DNA from 3 places in the Psychrobium sp. 1_MG-2023 genome. Region 2 is predicted to be linked to each of the others. Evidence: predicted binding sites of a transcription regulator. Region 2 holds the regulator's gene; each other region holds the start of a gene.
What was found. The regulator LexA, encoded in region 2, represses DNA repair genes until DNA is damaged. The targets are predictions, from matches to a motif close to TACTGTATNNNNATACAGTA.

Region 1 (10,463 bases), on a different contig from region 2:
CGGCACGGTCGCCTTTAACCATCACTGGACTATCCGGCTCAAGCTGTAAATGAGCCGCCACCAAGCTTGCTAGCTCTTGTTGAGTAAGTGATTGCTCGGGAGAATCACCCACCGTCAGGTAATAACTGCCGTCACTTTTAACTGATGCAATTAAAGGTGGCTTACTATCTTCGGTCAGTGTTTTAGCCTGTGCCTGGGGTAAATCTACTTTGACCCCTTGAACGATTAATGGGGCTGTTGCCATAAAGATAATCAGTAGTACTAACATGACATCAATGTAAGGAACAACATTGATGTCAGAATTTAAGCGTCGACGTTTACGTTGATATTGCATCATCATTAACCAGCTTTGTTTTGATTAGCGTAGGCTTCACGTTGCAATATTGAAGCAAACTCTTCCATAAAATTCGCGTAGCTATTTTCAAGCTTATCAACACTATTAGAAAATTTGTTATAGGCAATAACAGCAGGAATCGCCGCAAACAAACCCATAGCTGTTGCAATCAGGGCTTCCGCTATCCCAGGTGCAACCATTTGCAAAGTCGCTTGCTGAACGGCACCTAACGCGATAAATGAGTTCATGATACCCCAAACAGTCCCAAACAAGCCGACATACGGTGAAATCGAACCAACGGTTGCTAGAAAGGGTAAGTTTTGCTCTAAGCGATCTATTTCACGAGATAGTACAACTCTCATCGCGCGATGTGAACCAGTCACAATAGCGTCAGGCGTTGATGATGCTGATTGACGTAGTTTGGCAAATTCTTTGAAACCTGCACAGAACATTAACTCAGGGCCTAAGTTTTTATTCCCTCGAGCACTCAATTCTTTATAAATTCCCGCAAGGTCAGTTCCACTCCAGAAGCGGTCTTCAAACTTACGTAAACTGCTTGTTGCTTGATTTAATACTGTGCGGCGCTGAAAAATAACAGCCCAAGAAAAAATAGAGGCTAGTAAAAGCGCTAACATAACTAATTGCACTAATACACTGGCTTCTAATAATAAATCAATAAACGATAGTTCAGCTGTCACTCTTTAATTCCTCAATAATATTTGCTGGGATACGGGTCGGTTTCATTTTCTTCATGTCAACACAAACAACTATGACTGTAGCAACACTGTGCAGGTTCCCCGACGAGGAAACAATTTTTTGTTCAAACTCAATGCTGGTATTTTTTAACTGCTTGATGCCAACGGTCACTGTAAGTGCATCGTTAAACTTGGCAGCCATTAAATAATCGATTTCACAACGCCTAACAACAAATGCTATTCCTTGAGCTAGTAGCGTATCTTGCTCGAAGCCTAAATCTCTTAAGAACTCTGTACGCGCCCGTTCAAAAAAGTTTAAGTAATTCGAATGATAAACCACACCACCAGCATCAGTATCTTCATAATAAACACGAACAGGGAATTCAAAGCTCATAAAAGTCTCAATTATTAAAGAAAATCTGGCAAAAGGTACTATATCTGGCTTCTAAGGGCAATAGCCGTCAATGCTTAGGATAACTATTTTCAAGTCAATAACTTAAAATGTGGGCAATAACGAGAGCGCGGTACTTTTTTCATCAAAGCAAACATTACTTATAACAGCATTTTTATTCACTCAACCTGAATAAACACTTAATCATTGTGATATCGTGTATAAAATCAAATTCACACGCCCCAGCAGCATTAGAAAAACTAATCCGAAAATAAATTTTTCTAGTTTGTTTCTAATAAAGAACTTCCCTATTATTGTCACCACTTAACGAGGTCTGTACTTCGAAAGTTGATGTTTATCTTATTGGTTGTCTTGCATAGATTAATCGATAAACCTCTGTTGTTATTTATTTGTTACTTCCTTTGTCGATTTTTTTATAATTGACTTCAAGCCCACACATTTTTGTGGGCTTTTTTTTATCCAAAATTCTTTGAACCCACAATGCTATTATCTCGTTAGCCATTCATACGATGAGTGTCTCTGCATGCCAGGGTATAGATACTCGCTGAAGACATTTAGGAGATACGGAATGTATGCACAAACCGTCATCTCCATCACCTATTTAGTAGGGGCAACGCTATAACTGAGGGTTTGGCGCGACGAGGCCAAAATGTAAGTAAGTTTGAGGTGTGGCAATCCGACCACGGTGGGTACGCTGAATAAACCCTTGTTGAATTAAATAGGGTTCAATGACATCTTCTAAGGTATCTTTATCTTCACCGAGCGCAGCGGCAAGGTTATCTAAACCGACGGGGCCACCTGAAAACTTCTCGATAATCGTTAATAATAACTTCCTATCCATAAAATCAAAGCCCTCATTATCAACATCAAGCACCTGCAACGCCTGTGCTGCTATTTGTTGGTTTATTGCTCCATCAAACTTCACTTGAGCAAAATCACGGACGCGGCGTAATAATCGATTGGCTATTCTAGGCGTACCACGTGAACGTTTAGCAATTTCAAACGCCCCTGCTTGATCAATACCAACTTCAAGCTGCCCGGCACTGCGAATGATTATGTCTTTGAGCTCATCGACTTTATAAAATTCTAAGCGAAGCGGTATTCCAAAACGAGCGCGTAATGGTGAGGTTAATGAACCGGCTCGAGTTGTCGCACCGATTAAGGTAAAAGGTGGCAGCTCTAACTTGATTGAACGAGCAGCTGGTCCCTCGCCAATCATAATATCAAGCTGATAGTCTTCCATAGCTGGATAAAGTATTTCTTCAACCACAGGGCTTAACCGATGGATTTCATCGATAAATAAAATATCACCATGTTCCAGGTTGGTGAGCAGTGCTGCTAAATCCCCTGCTTTTTCTAATACCGGCCCCGAGGTTGTTTTAACGTTAACATCCATCTCATTAGCAACAATATGTGCTAAGGTGGTTTTACCTAATCCCGGCGGACCGAAAACTAACATGTGATCTAAAGCTTCATCACGTAGTTTCGCTGCCTGGATAAAGATATTAAGTTGAGACTTTGCTTCTTCTTGCCCGGTGTAATCGCTAAGCATTTTCGGGCGCATCGCACGATCAACTTGCTGTTCTTGCGGGTTAATCTCAGTGGCTTGTATTAATCTATCTGCTTCTATCATTATTTATCCTAAAGCATTGCCTTAAGCGCTGCTTTAATTAAGGCTTCACTATCCATTTCTGGCAGTTTAACTTTTTTAACGATTTTAGTCGCTTGATTTTGTTTATAGCCTAAAGCAAGAAGTGCATCAATAGCATCTTGTTCCACATCCACAGTCTCAATAAAGGTAGACCCTAAGTCACCATCTAGTGGTTGCGCATCAGTTGCAAGACTATCTTGCTGTTGCAAAGTGAAGTTTTTAAGGCGGTCTTTTAATTCAATGATCAAGCGTTCAGCAGTTTTAAGGCCAATACCTGGTAACTTGACTAATGCTGATGCATCACTGTTACTGACTATTTGCACAAATTGACTGGCAGATAGCCCCGACAAAATCGCTAAGCCCAGCTTCGGACCAACCCCATTGGCCTTAATAATCTCACGGAATAATTCGCGCTCAATTTTATTGGCAAAACCATAGAGTAATTGCGCGTCTTCACGAACGACGAAATGCGTATGAATGATGACTTGCTCACCCACCTCTGGCATTTGATAAAAACTGGTCATTGGCATTTGTACTTCATAACCAATTCCACTCACTTCCAATAGCAACAGTGGTGCTTGCTTTTCAGCAACAATGCCGTTTAATCGTCCTATCACAATACTTCCTTACATCGATTTTTTAAATGACTCGGTAACGTGCGCATCGAACTACTGCGTCTTTTACCAGACTTTGAAATTAACCCTTGATGGGCATGGGCATGACAAATGGCAATTGCTAGTGCATCGGCGGCATCTTCCTGTGGCTTTGCAGGCAGCTTAAGCATTTGGGTGACCATATGACCCACTTGATCTTTAGTTGCAGCTCCAGTGCCAACAACCGCTTGTTTAATTAAACGCGCGGCGTACTCACTCACGGGGAGGTTAGCATTACACGCAGCCACAATCGCAACGCCACGAGCTTGGCCTAGTTTTAACGCAGAGTCAGCATTACGTGACATAAACACTTGTTCAATGGCAAACTCGTCAGGTTTGTATTGCGCAATCAACTGGGTCACGCCATCAAAAACTTGTTTGAGCCGCTGCGGTAACTCTTTTTCTTTAACACGTATACAGCCGCTAGCAAGGTAGGTTAACTTATTACCCTCTTTACGGATCACCCCATAACCCGCGACACGGGAACCAGGGTCAATACCTAAAATAATTGTCATTGCCTACACCTTTGCCAATCTATTGCTATAGAGTAAGCAATCAAACCACTGGTTGCAAGTACAGTATTATAGAAAGCATAAAAAAAGCGAGCCTAAGCTCGCTTTTTCATCACTGAATTCTAGAATAACAGAAAATTATTCTGCGTCTGTTTCGCTATCTGACTCCGCTACTAATGAAGCGATGTTTAAGTCAGTTAACTGGGCAGTATTTGCTACACCCGGCGCATTAGTCAGTGGACATGCAGCAGTCGTTGTTTTCGGGAAAGCCATTACGTCACGAATTGAGCTTGCGCCTGTCATTAACATAATTAAGCGGTCTAAGCCGAAAGCTAAACCAGCATGTGGTGGCGTACCGTAACGTAATGCTTCTAGTAAGAAACCAAACTTCTCTTGGGCTTCTTCATCAGAGATACCTAAGATGCGGAATACAGAGGCTTGCATCGGTGCATTGTGGATACGTACCGAACCACCACCTAATTCACAACCGTTTAAAACCATGTCATAAGCATCTGATAATGCAGCAGCAGGGTTTGCTTCTAACTCTTGTGCCGTTACGCCGACAGGCGCCGTAAACGGGTGATGTAAGGCGTGGTATTGACCATCAATTTCCTCAAACATTGGGAAGTCAACAACCCAAAGCGGCTTCCACTCATCTGACGTTAGGTTTAAGTCTTCACCTAATTTTAGACGTAAAGCGCCCATTGCTTCTGTCACTACTGTGTAGTTATCTGCGCCGAATAAGATAATATCGCCTGATTTAGCATCAGTACGTTTTAATAACTCAGTCACTACTTCTTCGTTTAAGAACTTAAGGATTGGCGATTGAATACCTTCCATACCCGCATCGATGTCGTTAACCTTCATCCACGCTAAACCTTTAGCACCGTAGATGCCAACGTACTTACCGTAGTCATCGATGTTCTTACGGCTTAATGATGCGCCGCCCGGTACACAAATAACTGAGACACGGCCTTTAGGGTCGTTAGCTGGGCCAGAGAATACTTTGAACTCGACCTCTTTTAAGATATCAGCAACATCAACTAACTCTAACGGATTACGTAAATCTGGCTTATCAGAACCAAAACGACGCATTGCATCAGCATAACTCATCGTTGGGAATGTGCCTAAATCAACGTTTAGTTGCTCTTTGAATAAATTAACCACTAACTCTTCGGTTTTAGCACGTACTTGATCTGATGACATGAACGACGTTTCAATATCAATCTGTGTGAATTCAGGTTGACGGTCAGCACGTAAATCTTCATCACGGAAACATTTAACGATTTGATAGTAACGATCCATACCAGACATCATTAACAGTTGTTTAAATAACTGTGGTGATTGCGGCAATGCGAAGAATTTACCTTTGTGAGTACGACTCGGTACTAAGTAATCACGCGCGCCTTCAGGTGTTGCTTTCGTTAAGATAGGTGTTTCGATATCTAAAAAACCGTTATCTTCTAAGAAACGACGAACAAAACCAGTCACTTTAGAACGGAATACTAAACGCTCAGTCATTTCAGGGCGACGTAGATCTAAATAACGGTACTTTAAACGTTGTTCTTCAGAGTTTGTTTGGTGATCATCTAACGATAATGGCAGTGGCTCTGCGCGATTAATAATTTCTAACGCTTTACCTAATACTTCTACGCCACCAGTAGGCATGTCTTTATTTACTTGGCCTTCAGGGCGACCACGTACGATGCCTGTTACTTTAACACAGAACTCATTACGTAGACTGTTTGCGATAGCGAATGACTCTTCTAGGTCTGGATCATAAACAACTTGGATTAACCCTTCACGATCACGTAAATCTAAAAAGATAACGCCACCTAAGTCGCGACGCTTGTTTACCCAACCAACAAGTTCTACTTGTTGACCAATTAATGACTCGTTTAATTCACCGCAATAATGACTGCGCATTGATATACTTCCTGATGGTTGCCCTAAGGGCTATTGTCGAAATGACGATAAGTATAATGAAAAATTGACTATTAGGTAAGACCCTAAGGCGATATGTTACCAATTGTTGATACGCGATGACTTAATCGATGTTTTTATACACAACCGAGATGATTCAATTAACATTTTTAAGTGCAATAATAATTACTAAGAGACACTCGCTACGCACTGGGTTAAAATAGCTCTTTTGTCTAATTCTACCTAGTTATGAGCCAATCACGCGATAATATCTTTGCCGCCCCGTTAGAAAACATGGGCGATTTTCAATTTGATCAGCAAGTTGCTGAAGTTTTTCCTGATATGATCAAACGCTCGGTGCCCGGCTATAGTAATATCATTACTGCGATTGGCATGTTGACTAAACGTTTCGCTCAAGATGACTCGTCGTTATACGATCTCGGCTGTAGTCTGGGTGCCGCGACATTAGAGATGCGCCGCCATCTTGATAAAACTAATTGTCGCATTATCGCCGTTGATAACTCCCCTGCGATGATTGAGCGCTGTAAACTGCACGTTAACGCGTTTAAAAGTGATACGGACGTTGATGTTGTTTGTGGAGATATTCAACAGTTAGACATCAGCAACGCCAGCGTCGTGGTGCTTAATTTCACGCTACAATTTATTGACCCTGCAGATCGCCAAGCGTTAATCAATAACATTTATCAAGGCTTACGTCCCGGCGGCATTTTGCTGGTCTCTGAGAAGCTACGTTTTGAAAATGAGACCGCACAGCAATTATTGACAGACTTACACCATGACTTTAAACGTGCCAATGGTTACAGTGAATTAGAAATCAGCCAAAAACGTAATGCCCTAGAGCATGTCATGCTAACAGATACATTAGATATTCATCGCCAGCGCTTTGCCAATGCTGGGTTTGCTACCAGCGAATTATGGTTCCAGTGTTTCAACTTTAGCTCGATGATAGCCATCAAAGCCTAACCCACAGCCAATGACTACAGGATTTTCCTTTTAACATGATCGATTTTAGTAATTTTTATCAACACATCGCCAAAAATCAATTGAGCCATTGGCTAGAAGTATTACCGGCGCAACTGGCCACGTGGCAAAAAGAGCGTCAACACGGTCAGTTCCCTAAATGGCAAAAATGCATTGAAAAACTGCCGACCATTGAAGCGGATAAAATTGATTTTACTGATAGTGTCACTATTAATACGTCCCAATCAGTAGCACCGGGTGAATTAAAAAAATTAGAATCTTTACTTGGGATGTTTACGCCGTGGCGTAAAGGCCCGTTTCACGTTCATGACATCCATATTGATACCGAGTGGCGTAGTGACTGGAAGTGGGAGCGTTTACGCGAGCATATCTCTCCATTACATAACCGTACCATTCTCGATGTTGGCTGTGGCAGTGGTTATCACTTATGGCGCATGCTCGGCGATGGTGCTAAGTTTGCTGTCGGGATTGACCCATCAACGCTGTTTTTATTCCAGTTTGAGATTATCAGGCACCTTGCTAACAATGATCAACGTGCTCACTTATTGCCATTAGGAATTCAAGAGCTTCCTGCCCTTAAAGCCTTTGATACGGTTTTTTCGATGGGCGTGCTTTATCACCGTAAATCACCGATTGACCACTTAGAGCAATTAAAAAATCAGTTGCGCGCCGGTGGCGAGCTGGTGTTAGAAACTCTGGTAATTGATGGTGATGAAAACCAAGTATTGGTTCCCGCAGGTCGTTACGGCAAGATGAACAATGTGTGGTTTTTACCAAGCACTGCCGCATTAGAACTATGGTTAACCAAACTTGGCTTTGAAAACGTGCGCACCGTTGATGTGTGTGATACTAGCGTTGAAGAGCAACGTAAAACACCGTGGATGGACTTTGAATCACTGAGTGATTTCTTAGACCCTAACGATCCAACGAAGACCATTGAGGGTCACCCAGCGCCAAAACGCGCGGTGATTATTGCTAATAAGCCGTTTGATACAGAGATCGCCAGTCAAGAAAGTTAGAATTGATGCAAATGCCAGCGGCAAGACTTGTTTGCTGGCATAAATTACATCGCAACGTGAATGTATTACCATTTGACCTACAATAATCTCTCAACTTCGCAACATATAAACAATCAACAGTGTAATCCACTAACATACCCTATTAACTCTAACAACACCCCCTTCCCGGTATAACTTATTGTATATTAATAATGTACATGTTAGTTTCCTTGAGAATTAAACTTCGTTTTAAAGTTAATTTCTTCATAAAAGGATGTTTATGACCCCCCTAAAAATCTCCCTACTTGCGTTAGGTCTGTTAGCCACACCAGCGGCTTTCGCCACAAGTGCTGCGTTTGTCACTACTTGTGTTGGTCAAGATAATCAATGTACCGACACAAAATTACAAAAAGATTTTGCTTTATCAGCCGCAAGACAGTATGCGACCAGAACAAATCAACCAGGGACATATAAAGTTGTTATTCAAAGTGATGCCAATGACAGCGTTAACGTTTATGATTTTCAGCTCTATCAAGACTATCATATCGTTGAAGGCTTTGATGGTGGTGATATGTCCAACCCTTACACCGCAGTGCGACTTACACGTCAGTACCCTGCTAATTATTCCCTTAGCCAAGCGGTGAATAAATTTGTATCGCCTAAATACGCGACTAAGCACTTCGCAAATAAACACAACCTCCCTACAAATAATAATGGGGCTTTAGATTTAGTGGATTTTTGTGAGGTCAGTCACACAGAGGTTAACCCTTCTACAATGCTTCAGAGGTGTGAAAAAGCTCTCTGGGCTAATAAATACTGGCAAGAAACATACTTAACGAAATCGGAACAGAATGAATTGTTGGGACAACTTGGGTTAACCCAAACTATTAATGCTACTGTCGGTATTATTGAATCGACTCTCGAGGGTATGCTGAACCTAGGCATAAAAAGAAGTGAAAATATCACCAAATCATTCGGTGGCCCACTTCGCTTTGAGCGCTTCGATGGAACCGTTGTTCTTACTAAGCCAACTTTGGATGGCTCAATTGAGTATATAAGATTTACAATTCCACCTGAGAATGATATCCCTGTTAGTAAGGAAGGATTTATTGATTTTGAAAAATTAAATAAGTTGGCAGAGGAAGGCACTTACTCATGGACTCACGCAAGTGCACCTTACGTTCACTCTATTGCCAACCGAACTGGCATGATGCGATGGCGCCGCCTCGCTATAATGATTGATGAGGGCTTTGAATGTACTAGTTGTCGTGTCACGATAACAGAGCCACCTATTCAAAAGTAAACTTACCTTGTAATTTTCTATACTTCGGGTCCAATACAGCCCGAAGTATGGTTATAACTCAAAGCGCTTTAACCAAACAATAGGTAGTGTGACCTTTGGGATGATCAACTAACTCGCCGAACACGCTATAGCCCATCTTTTCATAAAAAGGTTTTGCCTGAAAACTTAAGGTTTCAGTGCGTACATGGCTAAAGCCATTATCACGAGCAAAGGCTTCTGCAGCGACCATCAAGTCTACGCCAACCCCTTGCCCTCTAACATCTTCTGATAACCACAACAGTTCAATAATACAATAGTTCCAAAAGGCAGTGGCTCGTATGCCGCCAACAACCACCCCTTGGTTGTCTTTAGCAAAAACAGCAAAGCGAGTGTCAGGCTCAAACACAACGTCATCAGCTAGGAAGCGTTGATTATAGCGTTGAATACCTTCACTTATCGTTTTTAAGTCTGATGTCTGCGGTGAGGTCGTCACTTCAATTTTCATGACAGTCCTTAAATGGCGAGTAACAAAGAGTCTATTGGACAAAAGATTTGATACAGAGAAAAAGAAATGCGATGAGCGGCTTTGATAAATTAAATCAAACAAAGCAACCCATCATTTATACTTAAACTAAGCGAAGAAATGAGGTTAAGAGCGCGTACGTGGTTTTTGTTTCTGGCGGTGCTTCTTATTTTTCGCTGGTTTTCCTGCTCGTTGTTCATCCGCTTTTTTAAACGCAGCGTGTTTACGCACAGCACGGCGAATACGCGCCGTTTTGTTACGGTGTTCTTCGCGTAAATTTAGAAACGATTCAGTTTCATCAGCTAACCCAACTAAGCCGCGTAAGTAATTAATTTGAGCTAGTTCCAGATCTTGCCAACCGCCTCGAGGCAGCGATTTATCTAGCGCGATGTTTCCGTAACGCAAACGTATTAAACGGCTAATTTGGATTTCTTCATGCTCCCACATTTGACGTACAGCGCGATCGCGCCCTTGAGTC
Region 2 (10,463 bases):
CCAGAATCCACCAGTTTAACCGTACAACAGTTTCAACAACACATGGATTACCTTAAAGAAAATAACTTTAAGGTTTTGCCCCTATCAAAGATTATTAATGACTTAAGAAGCGGTAAAAAGCTGGCTGAAAAAACCGTTGCTATCACCTTTGATGATGGCTACGCCAATGTGCTAATCAATGCGGACCCCATTTTAAAGCAACTTCAATTTCCTTACACCGTTTTTGTCGCACCAAAAGAGATCTCTGCTAATCATCTTAATATGCTGACATGGGCACAATTAAAGGCCATGACCGATTCAGGTGTTGAAATAGCCAACCACAGCTGGGAGCATTTACACCTTAATCGGCAATTAACTGATGAAACTGTTGAACAATGGCAAGCTAGAATTAAACAAGATATCGAATCGGCTGAAGCTGAAATCATTAAACATACGGGTCATAACTTTAAGTACTTAGCTTACCCTTATGGTGAATATAACAGTGAACTACAACAATTGATTACTTCAATGGGCTTCGTTGGTATCGGACAGCACTCAGGGGCACTCGCTGCAACCTCAGATTTTAGTGCTTTACCCCGCTTTCCCGCTTCAGGGCGCTATGCCAACCTAAAAACATTGAAAGTTAAATTAAAGTCCCTAGCAATGCCCGTTACCAAGTTAGTCAACGCCAACCCACAGTTAGATCAGCACAGTGATAGCGAGCTAGCCAAACGACCGCAATTGACCGTCACTGTAAAAACAAAGGATTTATATAAACCCACATTAAACTGCTATATTTTAGGTGGTGCTGTTGCGCCACAATGGATAAATGAGAATACGTTCACCATTACTTCTGAGACGGATTTGCCCGCAGGACGCTCGCGTTATAACTGTACAGCACAGAGTAGAACCCAATCCGGATATTATTGGTTTTCTCAGCCATGGATAAACCGTAATGCCGATGGTAGTTGGTACGAAAACTAAGGGGTCACTTATGTTTTTTGTGGGTAATCTAGATAATGCACGTATGGCACAAGCATATATCGACTATATGATGGGACTGGATATCTACTGTACCCTTCAGCAAGAACCAGATACCGTATCAATCTGGGTTGATACCAGCTCAAAACAACAAGTCGCTGAGATAGAGTTTAAACAGTTCATAACAAACCCAAATGACCCAAAGTACCTCGCGGCTTCTTGGCACAATGCTAACCCACAAATTGATGTGGACCACAAAAATGCAAACCTATCGCTGCTAGTTGATTTTATTAGCCATACCGGACCTGTCACTTTATCGGTTTTCGTTATTTGTGTATTTGTATATCTCACATTTATGCTTGGTATACCGACACTCTATGAGGGACTGAGCTTTTTCCCTCACTTCGAGCTTGAAAGGATGGGACAAATATGGCGTTTGTTCACCCCTGCGTTATTGCACTTCTCCATTATGCATATTGTGTTTAATTTATTGTGGTGGTGGTATTTAGGGGGAAAGATTGAACAACAACTTTCGGCAAGAAAATTACTTTTATTGTTTATCTTAGCAAGTAGCTTACCCAATATCTTTCAGTATTATCTGACTGGACCAGCATTTGGTGGTTTATCTGGGGTGGTTTATGCTTTGGTGGGTTATTTCTGGTGGTCAGCTCGACTCAACCCTAAAGCAGGGCTTAGCTTACCCCCTGCTTATATAGTTTTCATGTTGTTATGGCTAGTGCTGGGGCTTGTGGATGCCTTTTCAGTGCCTGTAGCTAATGGGGCTCACTTAGGCGGATTACTCATTGGCTGTATCCAAGCGTGGTTTGATCGCGATAAACAGCGAAACCATTGAATAGTCTAATGATAAATATACTTAGTAAATAGCAGGCTTACCGCTAGCTCTTGCCCTGTCTCTTCTTTGAGTAAACGGTTAATCGTTTCAAAACAAAGTTCTCGAATCTCTGATTTACCCGTTGGAGATTTAACTTTTAGCTCATCTTGCTCACCTAAGACTTCAACAACCGCCGCTCTAAGCAACGGAGCGTGATGCTCAATGATCGCAATATGATCAGGGCTCGCCACCATAATCTCCATGGTAATACGTACATAGCCAATCTTCTTGCTTTGTTTGCTAATGTAGTTAGTTATTATGTCTGGCTCAAAGCCAAAATACGCATAATCTTTTGGTGCACCATCTTCAGCCTGTGCATGAAAACTGCTACTCAAACCACAACCTAATAGCATGATGAGCACCAGCATGTTGGTCAGCTTACGCATATTAATTACTCTCCAAACAGCAATTACACTTAATTTCTTTAGTAAAAGTTTGCTTAATGTTAAATCGAACTGAGGTTTTTAGCAATTATTTCCCTGAAATGACATGATTTTTAGACGCTGCTCAAGCATAATAGTTCGTCATTTTTTCAACTGTTAAGCTCGTGAAAACTATTAGCCCCGTGATCAACTCATCGTCTCTCACTCTCCCTTTTCCTAGTGGGTGTAATAACACATGGTATACCGCCTCAATGGCGCAAACAGCTCATTTAAACCCGAAATTACATGAATGGCTATTCGATAAGTCTTCGTTAACCGCAAGATTAAGCGAAGATACAACGCGATTTCAGGTACAAGTCTTGCGAGAAGGAATCGCCAAACTAGCCCCGCACGAACAATCATTTTTTGCTACTGATACTAACATGCATAGCCGTGAAGTTATTTTAATATGTGACGGTGTTCCTCAAGTGTATGCTAGAACATTAATTCCTGAAGAAACGTTAGCTTACGCTGACCATCAACTTGCAAAATTAGGTGCCACATCATTAGGCGCAGTGCTATTCCAATCACCCGAAATGACGCGCAGTGATATTGAAGCCACCTATTTTAACCCTGACTCAGCATTACACACATTAAGCCAGCAACTAGGGCAACCAACCCAAAAACGGTTGTGGGCAAGGCGCTCAATCTTTAAACTCGCGACTCACCCGTTAATGGTTGCAGAGTATTTTTTACCTGCCGCGACAGCATATAAATAAGGTCGATTATGTTTACTCAATCAGAGCTCAATGGTTTTAGTCAATTAATGCGGATAGAGAAACCGATAGGCACACTGCTATTATTATGGCCGACGTATTGGGCCCTCTGGTTAGCCGCTGATGGTATGCCTGATTGGCCCGTTTTAATTGTATTTACCTTAGGCGTCTTCTTAATGCGTTCAGCAGGTTGCGTGATTAATGATTATGCCGATCGTAAAGTTGATGGTCATGTCGAGCGCACATCTCAGCGCCCTTTGGCCACAGGAGTTGTTACAAGTAAGCAAGCGCTGCAACTATTTTTCATATTACTTACCATCGCCTTCTTGTTAGTATTAACCATGAACTCATTAACCATCGGCCTATCATTCGTTGCCGTTGCGTTGGCGGCGACATATCCGTTTATGAAACGCTACACTCACTTACCACAAGTAGTATTAGGGGCCGCATTTGGCTGGTCTATTCCGATGGCTTTTGCTGCCCAAAGTAACGACCTCCCAACAATTTGTTGGTGGTTATTTGCCGCTAATTTAGCATGGACTGTGGCTTATGATACCTATTACGCAATGGTTGACCGTGAAGATGACATTAAGATTGGTGTTAAATCAACGGCCATACTATTTGGCCGTTACGATTTAGTGGCGATTGCTTTATTGCAGTTAATTACGGTACTTTGCCTGTTGAAAGTAGCGAGTTTAGCGGCATTAACCTGGCCGTTTTATCTCGCTATGACACTTTGTATTGGTTTATTCATTCATCAATACCAACAAGCTAAAACACGTGAGCGCGATAAATGCTTTCAAGCTTTCATTCAAAACAATCGGATTGGCACTGTTTTATTTATCGGTATCATTGCTCACTATTTATTATTGGCATAATAAATAGTAGTAAGAATAGTACGGCATCCTCCACGTCAAGGTGTTAAGTAAGCCGTATTAACTCGGTTAATTCAGGCTCACTTTAATTGTTGCCAATACATTTGGTAATAATAACCCACTAACTGTTTCCACCAACTGGTCCACTTTCGGTAAGTGGCTATCATCATGGTCAATATAGCCTTGCTCCTTTAATTCCGAAATGAAACTTGAAAGCACCTGCTTATCAAAGAACTCAGGGGCGTTTATACCATGAATATTCGATAAACGTTTCGCTAAGGCGTGACTGTCATTATTCAGAGCACTACGCTCAATATGAGGCTTCTTCTGCATAATTTTCAATACAATCGCATAACGTTCTAATGTTTCTTGTATATGTTGAGCAAGGATCATTAATTGCGGCTTATGAGCTGTCATAATGGTGTATTGCCCATCACTATCGCTGATCAATTCTAATGCCGTTAATGATAGTAAGATATCATCAACATAAGTCGCTAATTCTTGCTGAGAAAGACCGATAAATAATTCATTCTTCAATAATGGATATAATTGCTCAATCACATTATCAAGTTGCTCTCTTGTTTTAACCCCGTGATAAACAAACGAGGCCGCGATTAATGACGGCAATGCAAACAGGTGCAAGATATTATTACGATAATAAGTCATGGTCACTGCACTAGAAATATCAAGGCTAATCACTTGCCCTAAATCATCCTCACTGACGGTAAACTTCTTTAACTCTATCGCATGAGCCAGTAGCTCTTTACCACTTAACTCAGGAATAGTAATGTCAGCAGAGTAACGCGCTTGACGTAAAAGTTTGAGGTAAAGGTCTAGCTGGGCTTCTAATGTCGACTTAGCAATAACACGACGTTCAACACCTAATACCACTAGAGCCGAGAGAGTAATAGCCGTAACTGCCGCAGCATTATTGATATTAACCATCACTTTATTAGCCAGACTATTAACCGTTGGAGTTAACCATGACGGCTTTTGTTGCTCCATTGGATTAATAGACTCATGCCATTGAGGTACTTCATTATCGAGGTGTTTATTGAGCGAAATAGGCTGACCAAAATTCACATAACCACGGCCGAAGTTTTTCAGTTTACGCAATGTTTTTACCACTTGCCCCACTGACTCTTTCTCTTTCGACTTTCCTTTCAATTCACTATGGTAAGTACCCACTTCCATGACATGGTCATAACCTAAATAAACGGGTACCAAAGTAATTGGGCGTTCGATGCCGCGCAATGCACCTTGTACCGTCATCGCAATCATGCCTGTCTTAGGAGACAGTAAACGACCTGTACGAGAGCGACCCCCTTCAGTGAAATACTTTACCGAATAGCCATTATTAAAAAGTTGGTGCAAGTACTCCCTAAACACTGCAGCGTATAATTTATTGCCTTTAAACGTTCGACGCATAAAAAAAGCACCGCCGCGGCGGAAGATTGGTCCCGCAGGCCAGAAGCTTAAATTAATTCCCGCAGCAATGTGTGGTGGCACCATACCCTGTCGGTAAATAACATAACTTAGCAATAGGTAATCCATGTGACTACGATGACAAGGCACAAAGATTATTTCTTCTCCGTCTTGAGCGAGTTGACGAACACGCTCCGCATTACTGATATTGATGCCTTTATAGAGCTTATTCCACAACCAAGTCAGAACACGATCGCCAATACGAAGCAAGCGCTCAGAGTAGTTAGCGGCTATTTCGTCAACTAATTTAGACACTTCTGCTTTAACTTGATCATCTGATAGATTTTTTTGCTGCGCATATTCTTGCATCGCAACTTGTAACGCTGGCGACTTCATCAAACGTTGATCAAGTGAGTTTCTATATAGCAGCTTTGGCCCTAGCATTGTTTGGGCCTGCCGGTGAAAATGAAAACGTGCAAGACGTGATAGCTTGTGAGCAATACGCTCATCACTACTACGAGAAGCAATTAACTCGACCATCGAGATTGGTTGACTAAAGCGAACAAAGTTGTCTCGGCCAAGAAACAACACCATCATTATCTTTCTGAGCCAAGAAGCTTGTTCATCAGCAATCACGGCAGCTTTGACAGTATCGTCTTCCCGCCCTGGCTTACGCCCCCAAAACAAGGCTACAGGTACAATCTGAACATCTTGCTGTTCTGGTTGACGTAGGAAATTTATCAGTTCACTAAAGCGATTAATAAATTTATTGGCATCATTATTTTTGCCAAAAACAGGCACCCGACCCTGCACACAAAAATAACGAGGGATCTTTCGTTCACCAAGTTGTAGTGGCTGAGTAGGTAAAGGTAGCTTTAATGACTTACAAATTCTCTCTAATGCCACCAAGTCTGTTAATGACTCCGTTTTAAGCACATAGACAATGGGCTTGTGACGATCAATATTAAGCTCGGCGCAGGGATCTTTCGGTACGAGCTTGCTACGAACTAAGAAGCGAACTGGCCAACGTAAAATATTCACCCAACGTGATAGAGAGTTTGTCATACACACTTTTACCAATAACTAAACAGAAAACACGCGTAATATATCAAATTTCATACTAAGCCCAAAGGTATTACCAGTTATTATTTGTGGCAAGTTCATTTTAACTAATACTCGATAAGAGCAATCTATTAAAGATTAGAACACCGTGGCGTAATTTAATTATTAAAGTAAAGTTTTTTTGATTAATACTTGCACAGTAATTTTTACTGTATATACTGACAGCTATACTGTATGAAAACCCAGTTCATTTATTCTAATTTGGTGCTAAGGCAAGTATATGAAAAAGTTAACTAACCGTCAGGCTGAAATCTTACAGCTTATCAAAGACAATATAGCCATTACAGGCATGCCGCCAACACGAGCTGAGATTGCTAAAAAGCTTGGGTTTAAATCAGCAAATGCTGCTGAGGAACACCTTAAGGCCTTAGCCAAAAAAGGCGCTATTGAAATCATCCCTGGCACATCACGCGGCATTCGTTTACCTCCCGAAGCTGCCAATGACAGTGAAGAGCAAGGCTTACCATTGATAGGCCAAGTGGCTGCTGGAGAACCGATTCTAGCTCAAGAGCACGTTGAAGCACATTACAAAGTCGACCCTAGTATGTTTCATCCACAAGCAGATTATCTGCTACGTGTTAACGGTATGAGCATGAGAGATATTGGGATTATTGATGGCGATTTGCTAGCCGTACACAAAACAACCTCGGTTAACGAAGGTCAAGTTGTGGTCGCACGTGTAGAAGACGATGTAACGGTTAAACGTTTTGAACGACAGGATAATAAAGTTTTACTACACCCTGAAAACCCAGAGTTTTCAACCATCGTCGTCGATTTGGAATATCAATCATTAGAAATTGAAGGTTTGGCAGTTGGCGTGATAAGAAATGGAGCTTGGCAATGAAATCATTATATTTAAACCAACAAACAACTGAGAACAACTTTGCAATCAGTTCAGGTTTTAACCATTTAGATAACTTGCTAAATCAGGGTGGTTGGCAATCACAAACGATTAACGAGATCGTTAGTCAATCTAATGATGACCAGCAGTTAGAGATTCTTGGGCCAACCCTTAAAAAGCTCAGCGAACAGCGTCGCTGGATTGTATTGATTGGTGCACCGAAACAACAACTCAAAGCATTAAGCGAGCAATACCAAATCGCAAGTGATAAGATTTTATTAGTTCACCCAAAAGATCAGGTTGATACTTTATGGGCAATGGAGCAAGCATTGATGTCAGGAACTAGCAGCGCAGTTATTGCTTGGCCAGACTCAGTTAATGCTAGGGACTTAAAACGTCTGCAGCTTGCTGCAAAACGAACTAGCGCCTTAGCGTTCGTTTTTAATATCAATCAGCAACAAACACAACGCCAATTGAATTGTCATAGTCAAAATCAATTAGCGCAGCATGTTAATCTTAGTAAGTTAAGTGGTGCATTTCACTAAGCTTTGCGACGATTTAGTAAAGCCTAAAGTTCGATTACTGTGTAACTAGTATCAAGCTAATCCCACTGGGCAACAGGCCGTTTAGACTTAATAGATGAGTTCACCTGTTGAACAAAAGAGCTCTGCGTTCGGGTTGCGTTTTGTGGTAAACACAGCTGCCCTTGTGAAAATTTGAAACGTCCAAGCGAATCGATCTCTATCGTTCCTTGGAAGAATATCTTGATATGTTTAACAATTTGTCTGATTGATTGTTTTGCAAAAACTTTCATCTTATCCCTATGAATTCAACCTTAGTGGAATAGTAAGAACACAATTCAGTTAAAAAGTTCACAAAAAACCAAAGTATTAAACTTATATTAACTTCATAAATAACGTGTACATCTTTATCGGGCTAAAATGATAGCTTCGTTACTTATTATCTAGAATAACTACATACGCCAATAAATACCTTCCCGGCATCGATGTTATTACTTAGGTTCTGTTTGGAACGTAGCACCTGCACTCTAATTCGTTTATTCACGTTATCGCTTATTCGCGATACCAAAGGGGTCACTTAAATAACGGTATTGGTATTACAACGATGCAGCACTTCGAGAAGATTGATCATAAAAACCGGAAAGGACTCTTAATGCACTAGCCATTTCACTTAACTGTTGTTCCGTCAGATTTAAATCTTTAAGTGAGTCAATCAAACACTGCTCCCGAACCGCTTTATAACGCTCACAAAACTGCCAACCCTGCTCTGATGGTTTATAAAAGGTCTCCTTGCCTTTTTTAGTTGACGTTATCATCGCTAACTTGACTAATTTTCTCAACGAGTACGCAACGTTATGGCTATCTTCTAGGTTTAATGAAAAGCAAATATCAGCGAGCTTTTTAGCACGATCTCGGTGAGCTACATTGTGAACGACCTGAATATCAAGCGAGCTTAACTCAGTAACCCCAGCAGCTTGGCTACAATGCTGCATCCAACGTAAAAATGCATTATTCATCATTGTCAATCCATACTCAAATTCACTAAGTTGTGGGCAAGACGAAGATACCAAATGTGATGATGAAACAATGACAGGTGAAGTCTTATGCGACATAATGCTTCCTAAAATATAAAGCCAAAAAACAGAACAACTCTGCGCAGTTTATCTCATACCCAACATTTTTTATATTGCCTTTAACCAAAGTAAGAGAATTAGTGAAACAGATTATTAACAAGATCAATACAGCCAAACACCGTATTGAAGCAAAGACATTATTAAAACTGGCCGTTCCTGCTATTTTGGCTCAAGTGGCACAAATGTCGCTGGGTGTCATAGATACTATCATGGCAGGACGCTATAGCGCAGATGCGTTAGCAGCCATTGCTATTGGGGTCAGTATTTTTAATCCAATCATTGTTTTCATTATTGGGATATTCTTAGCGTTAAGCCCTATCACCGCTCAATTTAATGGTGAAGAAAATAAAAAAGGTGTGCGCCAAGCATTTCAGAGCGGCATTGTACTAGCTGTGCTTCTGGCTCTTCCTAGCTCGCTACTATTAACATCGCTTGAGCCGTTACTTTGGCAAATTGGGATAACAGAGAAAATAATTCCATTAACCAGCGGCTATCTCGAAGCATTGGCCTGGGGATTGATCCCTCTCTATTGTTTTTTTGCCCTGCGTTTCTGTAATGAAGGGATGTTTGCCACAAAAGCAATCATGTATTGCTCAATTGCAGCCATACCATTTAATGTCGTGTGCAATTATTGGTTTATCAACGGTGGCTGGGGCTTAGCACCTATGGGAGCAGTTGGTGTTGGCTGGGCAACGGTGGTTGTATGGTGTGTAATGGCATTATCTCTAATCTCTTACACTGCTTTGGCTAAACGTTACCATGGCTATCATTTATTTACCCACTGGATAAAGCCAAAGCTAAAAACCTATAGCGAAGTCTTTAAAATTGGCTTGCCGATGGGAATCGGGCTAGGCATGGAGGTAGCTCTATTTGGTGCTGTGGGTTTAATGATAGGTCGCTATTCAGTGCCAGAGATCGCTGGTCATCAAATTGCGCTAAATATATCCTCAATGGCATATACCATTTCTCTCGGGTTATCTGTTGCTGTAACTGCCCGCGTTGGTTACCACATCGGCAAAAAGGATCGTATACAAGCAAGAGACACCGGATATATGGGCATTGGTTTTGGCGTTATTATTTCCTGTGTAACAGCCATAGCCATGGTCTTGTTTAACCAACAATTAGCGCAAATATTTACTGCTGATACTCAAGTTATTACAGTGGCAGTCCAGCTATTAATACTTGCGGCAATTTTTCAACTATCGGATGGTATTCAAGTAAATGCAAGTGGAGCGCTACGAGGTATGAAGGATACTAAAGTTCCGATGCTGATCTGCACTGTCGCTTACTGGGTGATCGGGTTTCCAGTCGGTTATATCTTCGCAGAACACTTTGGTATGGGTGTGAGAGGATATTGGTTAGCTATTATCACAGGACTTACTTTGTCAGCAATATTAATGACAAGACGTTTCTACCAACTTGTAAGAGTTCCTTAACTCAGGGATTATGTCATGCTTTAACAGTCCGGTTTCGTCCCTGCTTTTTAGCCTTGTACAAACGTTCATCGGCTAATGCAATCAAGCCATTTATATCACTAGTAGCAGAAAACTCTGCAA
Region 3 (10,463 bases), on a different contig from region 2:
CAAGGCAAAATTAATGGCGAGATATCCTCTAAATTACTCTTAGAAACAACCGAAGATAAGCCTCACTGGACAGTTGATATAAGCCGATTCGCGCTTAATGGGCACTGGTTAAATAAGCCTCTCGTTGCCACTGGGCAGGCCTTTGGCCGTAGTGCTGTTAAAGCCCCCTATGGCCAATGGCATATTAACCAGTTAATACTAAATGCTGGAAAATCTGAATTAATGTTAGATGGCACTATTGATCAGCAATTCAATATCGCCAGTAAAGTCACTATCGATTCTTTTTCCGATCTCCTTCCTCAACTTGAGGGTTCAGCAAAAGGAACGTTAGCGATTACTGGAGCGATAAGAGCCCCAAAGATAGAACATCAACTCACTGTCGAAGATTTTTCCGATAGTGAAAGTAAGACTACCATCGCGCGTATCGACAGTGAGGGCTTAATCACCCTTGATTCACGTTACCCATTATCAATTACTAGCAAAATCAAAAAACTACGCCTTGGTGACATCACTATTCAATCAGCTGATCTACAACTCAACGGTGACTTAGAGCAGCACCAATTGAGCCTAAAAAGCATTGGAGCTCCTTGGGAGGCTAACCTGCAACTGACAGGTTCAATGGCTGAGCAATGGCAAGGCCAACTTGAGCAGGCCAAGATAAGAACTCCTTTTGCACAATGGCAATTAACCCAATCAACCGCACTTAGCTATTCCATGCTAAACAATATTGTTAATCTATCACAACATTGTTGGCAACAACTGCGAGAGCAAGGAGCCAACATTTGTCTTGATAATGATTTATCTGTTGATGTGAAAAATTTTAAAAGTAACCAGGGTAACATCAGTGTTAATAACTTTTCTTTAGCGCAGATTAACAAACATATTGCCAAAGATATCATTCTTAGTGGCGACGCATCATTAGCGGCACAATTTACCCTGACAAATAAGTCACAGTTTAACCTTACATCGACCATTAATGTCAGTAATGCACTCTTCAGCGCCCAATATCAAGACAACACAATAAAACATCAGTTTAATCAACTCACCACTCAGGTTTTAGTTAATCAACACCTCGCTAATATTATCGTTGATTTGCAATCAGACACCTTAGGACGCTTTTATACCACATTAATTAGTGACGTTTTTTCTAAAGCTCCAACGCTTACCGGACACATTCAAGGTGACGGATTGCAGCTAGCACCTTATCGTTATCTTATTCCGCACATTGAAGCTCTAGATGGTGAAGTCAATATCAATACAGGTTTTACTGGTTCAGTTGAAAGCATGCAACTCTTTGGTAATTTAGCGTTAACAGATATCACCATTAATAGCAGTAAGTTGCCTAGTAATATCTACAAGCTCAACTCTTTAATTGAATTACAAGGTCAGGAAAGTGCTTTTAGTAGTCATTTTGAATTAGGCGATGGCTACGGGTTACTTTCAGGAACTGCAAATTGGGTCGAGTCATTGGAAGCACAAGTATCGCTACGAGGTGAATCATTGTCTCTAGCACCATCAAAAGATATCAATGTAACATTTAGCCCTGATATTCATATTGACCTAGGCACTACTCTGGCCAAAGTGCGTGGTGATATTAATATTGACCAAGGAAACATTAAAATTAAATCATTACCCGCCTCAGCGGTTTCTTTATCGGATGATGTAGTTATCAAATCAAAACAAAAAGAAAAACCCCTTGCGGTTGATTTGGATGTAAATGTATTAATCAACGATAAATTACGTATCGATGCATTCGGTTTAAAGTCATCACTAGCAGGAAAGCTGAATTTAATTCAAAACAAGAATATACCGCTTAATGGCCATGGCGATCTTGCTTTAAGTGACGCTACGTATAAAGCGATGGGGCAAAACCTACTGATTAAGCAAGGTCAGCTCATCTTTACCGGAGTTTTAACCAACCCCATCATCAATATCGAAGCAATTCGGGACCCACAAGATACTAACGATGATGTCATCGCTGGACTTTATGTTAATGGAGATGCAAAAACACCTAAACTCACTATATTTTCAACGCCTGTGATGGCGCAACAAGAAGCCCTATCATACTTAGTTCGAGGCCGCGCGATTAAAAGTAAAGACGGTATTAGTGGCGAAGATATGGCAATTTCAATGCTGCTTAGTAGTGGTATCGGGCAATCACAAGAGCTTGTCGGTGATATTGGTAATAAGTTAGGCATTAGCAATTTGAGCTTAAATACGAGTGGCAGTGGTGAGCAGACCAAAGTTGAAGTAAGTGGTTATATCGGACCAGACTTACAGATCCGCTACGGTGTTGGCGTCTTTGATTCTGAACCAGAAGTAGGTTTGCGCTATGAATTAGCACCACAATTTTTTGTGGAATTCATTCATAACACTCGCCAAGCACTCGACTTCTTATACCAGTTCTCGTTCGACTAAACTCATAGCGCTTTACAATTAACCAGAACGAGTTCTGGTCGGCTTTTTCTTGGTAAATTTACGTTTTCCCTTACGAACAGGCTTAGGCATAGACTTTAAACCTTGAAAGACTGATTTGGAAGTTAACGCTGCCGAGGCCACCAGCGGTGTTAAGCTAGCTTCAAGCGGCTGCATAAATGCTTGATACTGTAATTCTTTTCCAGCAATTGCATTGAGTTTTGACTCCCATAACGCGGTCATATCAGGCGTTGTAGACTCGACAGGTAAAGCTGTGATGAGCGCTACTCCAGCCTCAGTCGCTAAAATTTGCTTCCCCTGCTTATGCAAAAAATGCCGCTTAAAGAGTAATTCGATGATAGAAGCACGGGTTGCCTCTGTTCCTAAACCATCTGTTTCCTTTAAGACTTTCTTAATTTCAGGATCTTGTACGTATCGTGCAATACCTGTCATTGCCGCCAGTAAGGTCGCATCGGTAAAGTGCTTTGGTGGCTCAGTCACCTTATCCAAGACCGAAGATTTCAAACAATGTAATGATTCGCCCTCTTTAAGCTTAGGTAAAAACGATTCATTAGCGTCCGATTTAAATAATACTTTCCACCCTTGTTCAACCACTTGCTTAGCTTTGGCAGTGAATAAACCGCCAGCAATATCAACATCAACTTGTTGTTGTTGGTAATTAAAAGGCGGATAAAACTGAGCTAAATAATGTAGAACAATTAATTGATAAACTTTGTTTTCAGTACCACTTAAGTTAGCTGCTACGTACTTTTTATCTGTTGGGATAATAGCATGATGCGCAGAAACCTTTTTATCATCCCAAGCTTTTGATTTCCTAGTTAGATTTGCATTATCCACAGCATGTGATAAGTCAGGACAATTGTGCTTTATAGACTCACAAACGCGAGTGGCTTCTTTGAAATGTGCAACCGGTAAATGACGGCAATCTGAACGTGGATAAGTAATTAATTGATGCTTTTCATACAAAGCCTGACAAATATCCAGCACTTGCTTAGCGTTTAAGTTAAATTTTTTAGCGGCGTCTATTTGTAAACTAGATAAATTAAAAGGCAACGGTGCGTTTTGACGTTTACTTTGTTCGGTTATTTGTAACACTTTTGCCGCCTGCCCTTGTGTCCGTTCTACCACAGTTTGAGCTAGCTTACGAAATATTACACGGCCCTGATCATCCTGATACTTTTCACAGGCTTTACTAGGTTGCCACTTCGCCTCAAACTCCTCCTGCTGAGTCGTTTGTAATGTGGCCACAACATCATAATAAGGTGTTGGCGTAAACTGTTTAATTTCTTGATCGCGCCGTACCACTAGGCCAAGGACAGGGGTCTGTACTCGCCCCACCGACAAAACACCGTGATAACCCGCTTGCTGACCAATCAAAGTATACGCACGAGTCATGTTCATGCCATAAAGCCAATCTGCTCGAGAGCGAGCTAACGCAGAAGCAGATAACGGGCGAAACGTCTTATTACTTTGCAAGTTAACCAAGGCCTTTTTTACTGCAGCAATGTTTAAGTCACTAATAAGTAAACGTTGAACACTATCAAATTTAACACCTTTAACCCCAAGGTAACTGATAACTTCATCAACCAATAACTGCCCTTCACGATCAGGATCGCCCGCGTTAACCAAGTGACTAGCTTGCTTTACTAACTTACGTAGCACTGCTAATTGCTTTTTGGTTTGAGCTTTTGGTATCAGTTTCCACTGTTCGGGGATGATTGGTAGGTCAGCAAACTGCCATTTCTTATAGCGGTCGTCATACTTATCTGGCTCTGCTTGCTCAAGCAAATGACCAATACACCAGCTCACGACATCGCCATTGTCTAAGGTAATAAAGCCATCACCTTTTTTCTGTTTAGACGACAGGCCATTGGCGATAGCACGCCCAAGACTGGGTTTCTCAGCAATATAAAGAATCATTGGTCAATAAGTTAACTGTATAAAAGACCAGTAGTGTAACAGTCGAGTCAGTAAATAACAAAAAACATTTTGTTAAATCATCGTTAACAGTGTGCTAAACAAAAACAGCTAGAGCACTATTTTTTGCGAGCTTGCTTAGATACACCAAACTAACAACGTGACCGCCTTCACACTATTAATAATAAGTATCTTTAATCAAGTGTTTGATTTTTTATCTTAAAGCCATACCAAAAAAGCTGACACAACTGACAGGTTATTATCTAAGCACATGTAATAAGTATAATTATAAAATATCCACTACATTTATCCCCGTCTTTTCACTCTCTTAAGTTGCATAAAAAAAATGCAAAACCTGTGACATACAACTGTCATAAAAGTTCGATATTTTATGAGAAATATTTATAATCTCGCTTAGAAAAACTTCACTTTGTTAATTTTTTTAACAGCGTTTAACACCAAGGAACTATTCTATAATGAATAATTTACTGAAAAAAACTGCTGCAGCTAGTGCCGTTGCAGTCGCTTTAAGTCTTGCAACCCCAGCATTTGCTGCTGACACATCATCAGCTGTGCGTGGTAAAGTTGTTACTCAAGCTGGTCAACCGCTTGCTAACACGAAAATCACCATCATCCACGTACCAACAGGTGCTAAGCGTGTAATTGAAACTAATGCAGAAGGTAATTATTCTGCATCAGGTTTGAAAGTTGGTGGCCCTTACAAAATCGAAATCGATTCAGAGACTTACCAAGACCAAACGTTAACTGATGTTTACCTTCAATTAGGTGAAGTAAGAAAACTTACAACAGCACTTTCAATGAACGATGTTGAGCGTATCGCGGTAACGGGTTCAGTCATTGCTGAAACAGCTCCGGGTAGCTCAAGTTACTTCGGTCAAGACGCCATTGCTGGTGCATCAAGCTTAACACGTGACATCAAAGACGTTGTTCGTGCTAATCCACTTGTTACTATCTTACCTGGTTCTGACCGTGAAATGAGTGTTGCGGGTATGAACCCGAAATTTAACTCTATCACTGTTGATGGCATCAGCCAAAACGATGATTTTGGTCTAAACGGTGGTGGTTACCCAACACAGCGTTCGCCAATCCCATTTGACGCACTAGATCAAGTAACAGTTGATGTTGCCCCATTTAACGCGGGTGTATCTGGTTTCAGTGGCGCATTAATCAACTCAGTATTCAAGTCAGGTACGAATGAGTTTAAAGGTGGTTTCTTCTACGAAACACTTAATGATGACATGGCTGGCACACCTGAAACAGTTAAAAATGGAAAGCGCGTTGAAGTTCCTCAACCATTTGATGAAACAACTTACGGTGTTAGCCTTGGCGGTCCATTAATTGAAGACACATTATTCTTTTTCACGTCTTATGAAAAGTACGACGCCCCTAAAAGTGTAGAGTGGGGACCAGCAGGATCAGGTACGCCAAACGAGACAGATGCAACTCTTGAAGAGTTAGCTGAAATTCGTGAAATCGCTAGTAGCGTATATGGTTTAAACGATTTAGGTGATTGGGCAGTAACACCCGTTGAAGAAGATGAAAAGTTAGTTGCTAAAATCGATTGGAACATCAACGATGAGCACCGCGCATCTTTCACGTACCAATATAACAAAGGGAACCGTACCCGTAATACAAGTGATAGAGAAAATGAATTACGTTTATCTTCACATTGGTACAATAAATCAGAAGAGTTAAATAACTTCGCAGTTAAAGTGTACTCAGATTGGTCTGATGATTTATCTACAGAAATCAGCATCACACAAAAGAGTGTAAAGACTTTACAAGACTCGTTCGATATGGGCATGGCTGATGTAACGATTGAAAACTTAAAGAGTGGTGGTGACATCGCTTTTGGTCCTGATCAATACCGCCACGCTAACTACCTTGAAAATGACACTTTCACGTTCAAATTTGATGCAACTTACCTAACAGGTGATCACAGCATTAAATTCGGTACTGATTACACAAACATCGATATCTTCAACCTATTTGTCCACTCATCTAAGGGTGTGATAGTTTTTGACGGTATTGATGCATTCCGCGAAGGTAATGTTGAAGAATATTTCTACCAAAATGGTACAAATAATGATGCTAATAACGCTGCTGCTGACTTTAACCGTGAATCTTTAGCCTTATATATCCACGATACTTGGGCATACAACGACGATCTAACCCTTGATTTCGGTCTCCGTTACGAAGTGTTAGGTTCTGATGACAAACCTCTTTACAATGCGAACTCAGAAGCGCGTACAGGTTATGACAACACTGAATCATTAGACGGTATTGATATCTTCCTACCGCGCGTTGGTTTTAACTACATGGTCAATGATGACTTGACTATCCGTGGTGGTGTGGGTCGCTTCTCTGGTGGCTCACCAAATGTTTGGATTTCAAATGCTTATTCAAATAATGGTGTTAACGTAGGTGTATTCGAAAAAGAAGACTTTGAAACATCACCAACTCCTAATAACAACATTATTACTAGTATTCATGAAGAAGGAATTGATAAACTCAATGGCGCAGTAGCTGAAGGTGATGTTAACTTAACAGACCCTGACTTTAAACTTCCTTCCGATTGGCGCTACCAATTAGCTGCTGACTACCTACTTGATATTCCGGGTGTTGGTGAAGATTTTTCTTTCTCTGCTGAAGCTATCTACGTACAAAAGATCGATCAGCAATGGTGGGTTGATGCTTCATTACTAGAATCTGATAAAACAGGTACTACAGCTGATGGCGGTTTAAACCTTTATGAAGGTGATGAAAGACGTTATGACTTAATGCTAACCAACTCTGATAAAGATGGTAGATCACTAATCTTATCTACCTCGTTAGCTAAAGCGTTTGATAACGGCTTTAAGTTCTCTGCCTCTTACACTAACCAAGACATCACTGAAGCACACGGTGGTTCTAGCTCAACGGCTCGTTCTAACTATCGTTACAATGTTGGCTTAAACCGTAATGAAGCTTATGTTGGTGCTGCAAACTATGAAATCGAACATAGCTTCAAGCTTATCCTTGGTTATGAAACTGAATTATTTGACGGTTATGCAACAAACTTCGATGTATTCTTCGAGCGTCGCTCTGGTAAGCCATTCTCTTATACAACCAATTTCAACCGTTTCACTACTGACCGTAACACCCCTGACGAGAAGAAATGGAATAGCCCATGGGATCTAATCAGCCCAGGTCTGTTTGGTGGCAACTACCTTCCATATATCCCTACTGCGGGTGATGAGAATGTTATCTACACTGGCAATACTACTGAAGCTGAAGTATTAGCCCGCATCGAAGAAGCAGGCCTTTCGGGTTACGCTGGTGGTTATGCGCCTAAGAATACGTTTACGACACCTTGGGTTAACACACTTGATTTAACAGTTCGTCAAGAAATCCCAGGTTTAATGGAAGGTCATAAAGGTTCATTATACTTCACTGTTGATAACCTACTGAATCTAATCGATAGCTCACAAGGTAAAACGTACGTCAATGATTTTGGCACTTCGCGTTTATACACTGCGACTATCGACCCAGATACAAGCAAATACGTGATTGACGGTGTTAAAAACGACTCGCACTCATTTGAACCGCTAGAGTCTACATGGCGTATCAAAGTTGGTGTTAGCTACAAGTTCTAATCGAACTTAGCTAAAAACGACTAAACACGTTAAAATGCCAGTCTTATGACTGGCATTTTTATGTTCATACCTATTACTTTTTACAGGATTTTTCATGGTAAAAGTTATCTTATCAATGCTCTCTTTAATCACGTTAGCGGGGTGTAATATGACCACTAGCTCAAATAATCAAGCTAACAGCTTTACAGCAATCAAAGTCGCCAGTTTCAATGTCAGCATGGACGCGAGCAACTATGTTGGCCGTGATATGAGCAAAGCCAACAATCAAGTTTTACGCAATCAATTAAAAAACAACAACCAACAAATTAAAAACATCAGTGAGATCATTCAGCGCACTCGTCCTGATATCATTTTGCTCAATGAGTTTGATTACATCGACGATCCAAGCCAAGGCATTGAGCGTTTTATCAAACAGTATCTTAATGTGGCTCAGCACCCTTCGGTAAATGCCATTGACTACCCTTATTATTATTACGCGCCAGTCAATACAGGTAAACCAAGCCCATATGACTTAACCGGTGACGGAAAAGCAACAGGCAAGCAAGGTGATGCATGGGGCTTTGGCTTCTTTGAAGGGCAATATGGTATGGTGTTATTGTCAAAGTACCCTATCGATGTGAACGCGATACGTACTTTCCAACACTTTAAATGGAAGGATATGCCAAACGCACTTCGCCCGATAAATCCAGCAACAGGGGAGTTCTTTTATAACGATGAAGTGTGGCAACAATTTCCATTATCATCAAAGTCACACTGGGATATTCCCGTTGATATCAATGGTAAAACGATTCACATTTTAGCATCACACCCGACCCCACCGGTGTTTGATGGACCAGAAGATAGAAATGGTAAACGCAACCATGATGAAGTACGTTTTTGGCACGACTACATTAGCCCGCAACAGGCTGACTATATTTATGACGACCAAGGTGTTTTCGGTGGTCTAGCAGACAAGCAGCGTTTTATTATCATGGGCGATCAAAACGCATCCAAAGATGAAGGAAATTCATTAAAAGAAGCAATCACGGCATTATTAACCAACCCGTTGGTCAATGATGCGAAAATCCCCCAAAGCATTGGCGCAAGTCAAAACAAGCAAGCAAACCCAATAGCTAAATTTCATACCGCCTATTGGGGAATACGAGCTGACTATGTATTGCCATCACAATACGGCTTAGAGGTGTTAGCGAATGGGGTTTTCTGGCCACAAAAAAACCAAGAAACATATCGCTTGATTAAAGATCGTAAGGCATCTTCGGATCATCGGTTAGTCTGGAGTGAGCTAACCGTTAAATAACGGACGGTAACTCTCCGTAAGACGAATAGCCAAACGGTCACTTCACATTGAAGTGACCGCTTTTACTTATGCCTCTCGCCATCGGCACCTTGATATGATGCTACTCAAGGCCCCGACTTTTTACTGAGAATGTAAAAACGAGATTCCGGCTAAAAGCATGCCGGAACGACGAATTAGAGGCTAAACCACAGCTTATTCAGCGTCGACTCGACCGCTTACGTACTCTATTGGGTTCAGTTCTATGTCCTGCCAACCTAACTTGTCACAGGTTTGTGTAAAATCTGTACCAAGGGGGGCGACAATCTTTATGCATTGTTGTGTAATAGGGTGAACAAATTGTAATTGCGCAGCATGAAGCATTAACCGCATATCACCAAAGTGTTGCTTAAAGTATTTATTTTGTTTGCCATCACCATGGGTGGTATCACCAATAATCGGGTGACGAAGGTGTGCCAAATGACGGCGCAGTTGATGCTTGCGTCCAGTTTGAGGTTTTAACGCGACTAAACTATAGCGTGCCGCTGGATACTTACCAATAGGCTCAGGATATTCGCTGAGAGCGACATTTGCCCAATCTGTTACCGCATCTTGCGCTTCTTTATCTTGCTGGGCTTTTTTATCAACAATTTTATCGAGGATTTCTTTTAACGGGTAGTCCAAACGGTCACTACCTTCAAGGTAGCCTCGCACCATCGCTAAATAACCTTTGACGACTCGACGTTCGCTAAATAACTCACTCAGTTGACGCGCGACTTCACTCGATAATGCAAACAGCAACACCCCAGAGGTTGGTCGGTCAAGGCGGTGAATTGGATAAACATACTGACCAAGTTGATCCCTTAAAAGCTGCATCGCAAAGTATTTTTCTTTACGTGCTAAGTAACTTTTGTGGACTAACAACCCGGCAGGCTTATTAATCGCGACCATATATTGGTCTTGATAAATAATTTCTAATGGCTCAAACATCGCTTAAGTCTAACTTAGTTAATCGTTGCATTAAATTGAGCATCAAGCTCAGCAATCAACTTAAGCAACGGGGTGGTGTTCTGCGCTACTCCTTTAAACGATTCTTCAGCCATCGGTAAGATTAGAAACTCTGTCGGTAGAGGCATATTTGAATCAATCAGCATCTGCATTTTTGGTAATAAAATAAACTC

Region 1: the regulator LexA is predicted to act here: its motif matches at 4,307-4,326, upstream of ruvC (crossover junction endodeoxyribonuclease RuvC).
Region 3: the regulator LexA is predicted to act here: its motif matches at 4,370-4,389, upstream of Q8W26_RS05140 (DNA topoisomerase III).

The regions. Positions count from the first base shown of each region.
Region 1 is NZ_JAUYVJ010000004.1:166,120-176,582, reverse strand. Features, by position in the region: gene tolR (protein TolR) at 1-337, opposite strand, end outside; gene tolQ (protein TolQ) at 340-1,032, opposite strand; gene ybgC (tol-pal system-associated acyl-CoA thioesterase) at 1,022-1,423, opposite strand; gene ruvB (Holliday junction branch migration DNA helicase RuvB) at 2,058-3,074, opposite strand; gene ruvA (Holliday junction branch migration protein RuvA) at 3,083-3,709, opposite strand; gene ruvC (crossover junction endodeoxyribonuclease RuvC) at 3,706-4,260, opposite strand; gene aspS (aspartate--tRNA ligase) at 4,396-6,183, opposite strand; gene cmoA (carboxy-S-adenosyl-L-methionine synthase CmoA) at 6,430-7,164, shown strand; gene cmoB (tRNA 5-methoxyuridine(34)/uridine 5-oxyacetic acid(34) synthase CmoB) at 7,200-8,201, shown strand; gene Q8W26_RS03660 (hypothetical protein) at 8,461-9,483, shown strand; gene Q8W26_RS03655 (GNAT family N-acetyltransferase) at 9,542-9,967, opposite strand; gene rluB (23S rRNA pseudouridine(2605) synthase RluB) at 10,112-10,463, opposite strand, start outside.
Region 2 is NZ_JAUYVJ010000001.1:50,434-60,896, reverse strand. Features, by position in the region: gene Q8W26_RS00230 (polysaccharide deacetylase family protein) at 1-963, shown strand, start outside; gene glpG (rhomboid family intramembrane serine protease GlpG) at 974-1,813, shown strand; gene Q8W26_RS00220 (flagellar basal body-associated protein FliL) at 1,819-2,238, opposite strand; gene Q8W26_RS00215 (chorismate lyase) at 2,400-2,993, shown strand; gene ubiA (4-hydroxybenzoate octaprenyltransferase) at 3,002-3,868, shown strand; gene plsB (glycerol-3-phosphate 1-O-acyltransferase PlsB) at 3,935-6,355, opposite strand; gene lexA (transcriptional repressor LexA) at 6,633-7,256, shown strand; gene Q8W26_RS00195 (SulA-like leucine-rich domain-containing protein) at 7,253-7,798, shown strand; gene Q8W26_RS17860 (DUF1107 family protein) at 7,855-8,067, opposite strand; gene Q8W26_RS00190 (winged helix DNA-binding protein) at 8,371-8,886, opposite strand; gene Q8W26_RS00185 (MATE family efflux transporter) at 8,988-10,343, shown strand; gene Q8W26_RS00180 (GGDEF domain-containing protein) at 10,357-10,463, opposite strand, start outside.
Region 3 is NZ_JAUYVJ010000007.1:2,361-12,823, reverse strand. Features, by position in the region: gene Q8W26_RS05145 (translocation/assembly module TamB domain-containing protein) at 1-2,418, shown strand, start outside; gene Q8W26_RS05140 (DNA topoisomerase III) at 2,437-4,356, opposite strand; gene Q8W26_RS05135 (TonB-dependent receptor) at 4,830-8,009, shown strand; gene Q8W26_RS05130 (endonuclease/exonuclease/phosphatase family protein) at 8,104-9,306, shown strand; gene truC (tRNA pseudouridine(65) synthase TruC) at 9,499-10,272, opposite strand; gene Q8W26_RS05120 (YqcC family protein) at 10,287-10,463, opposite strand, start outside.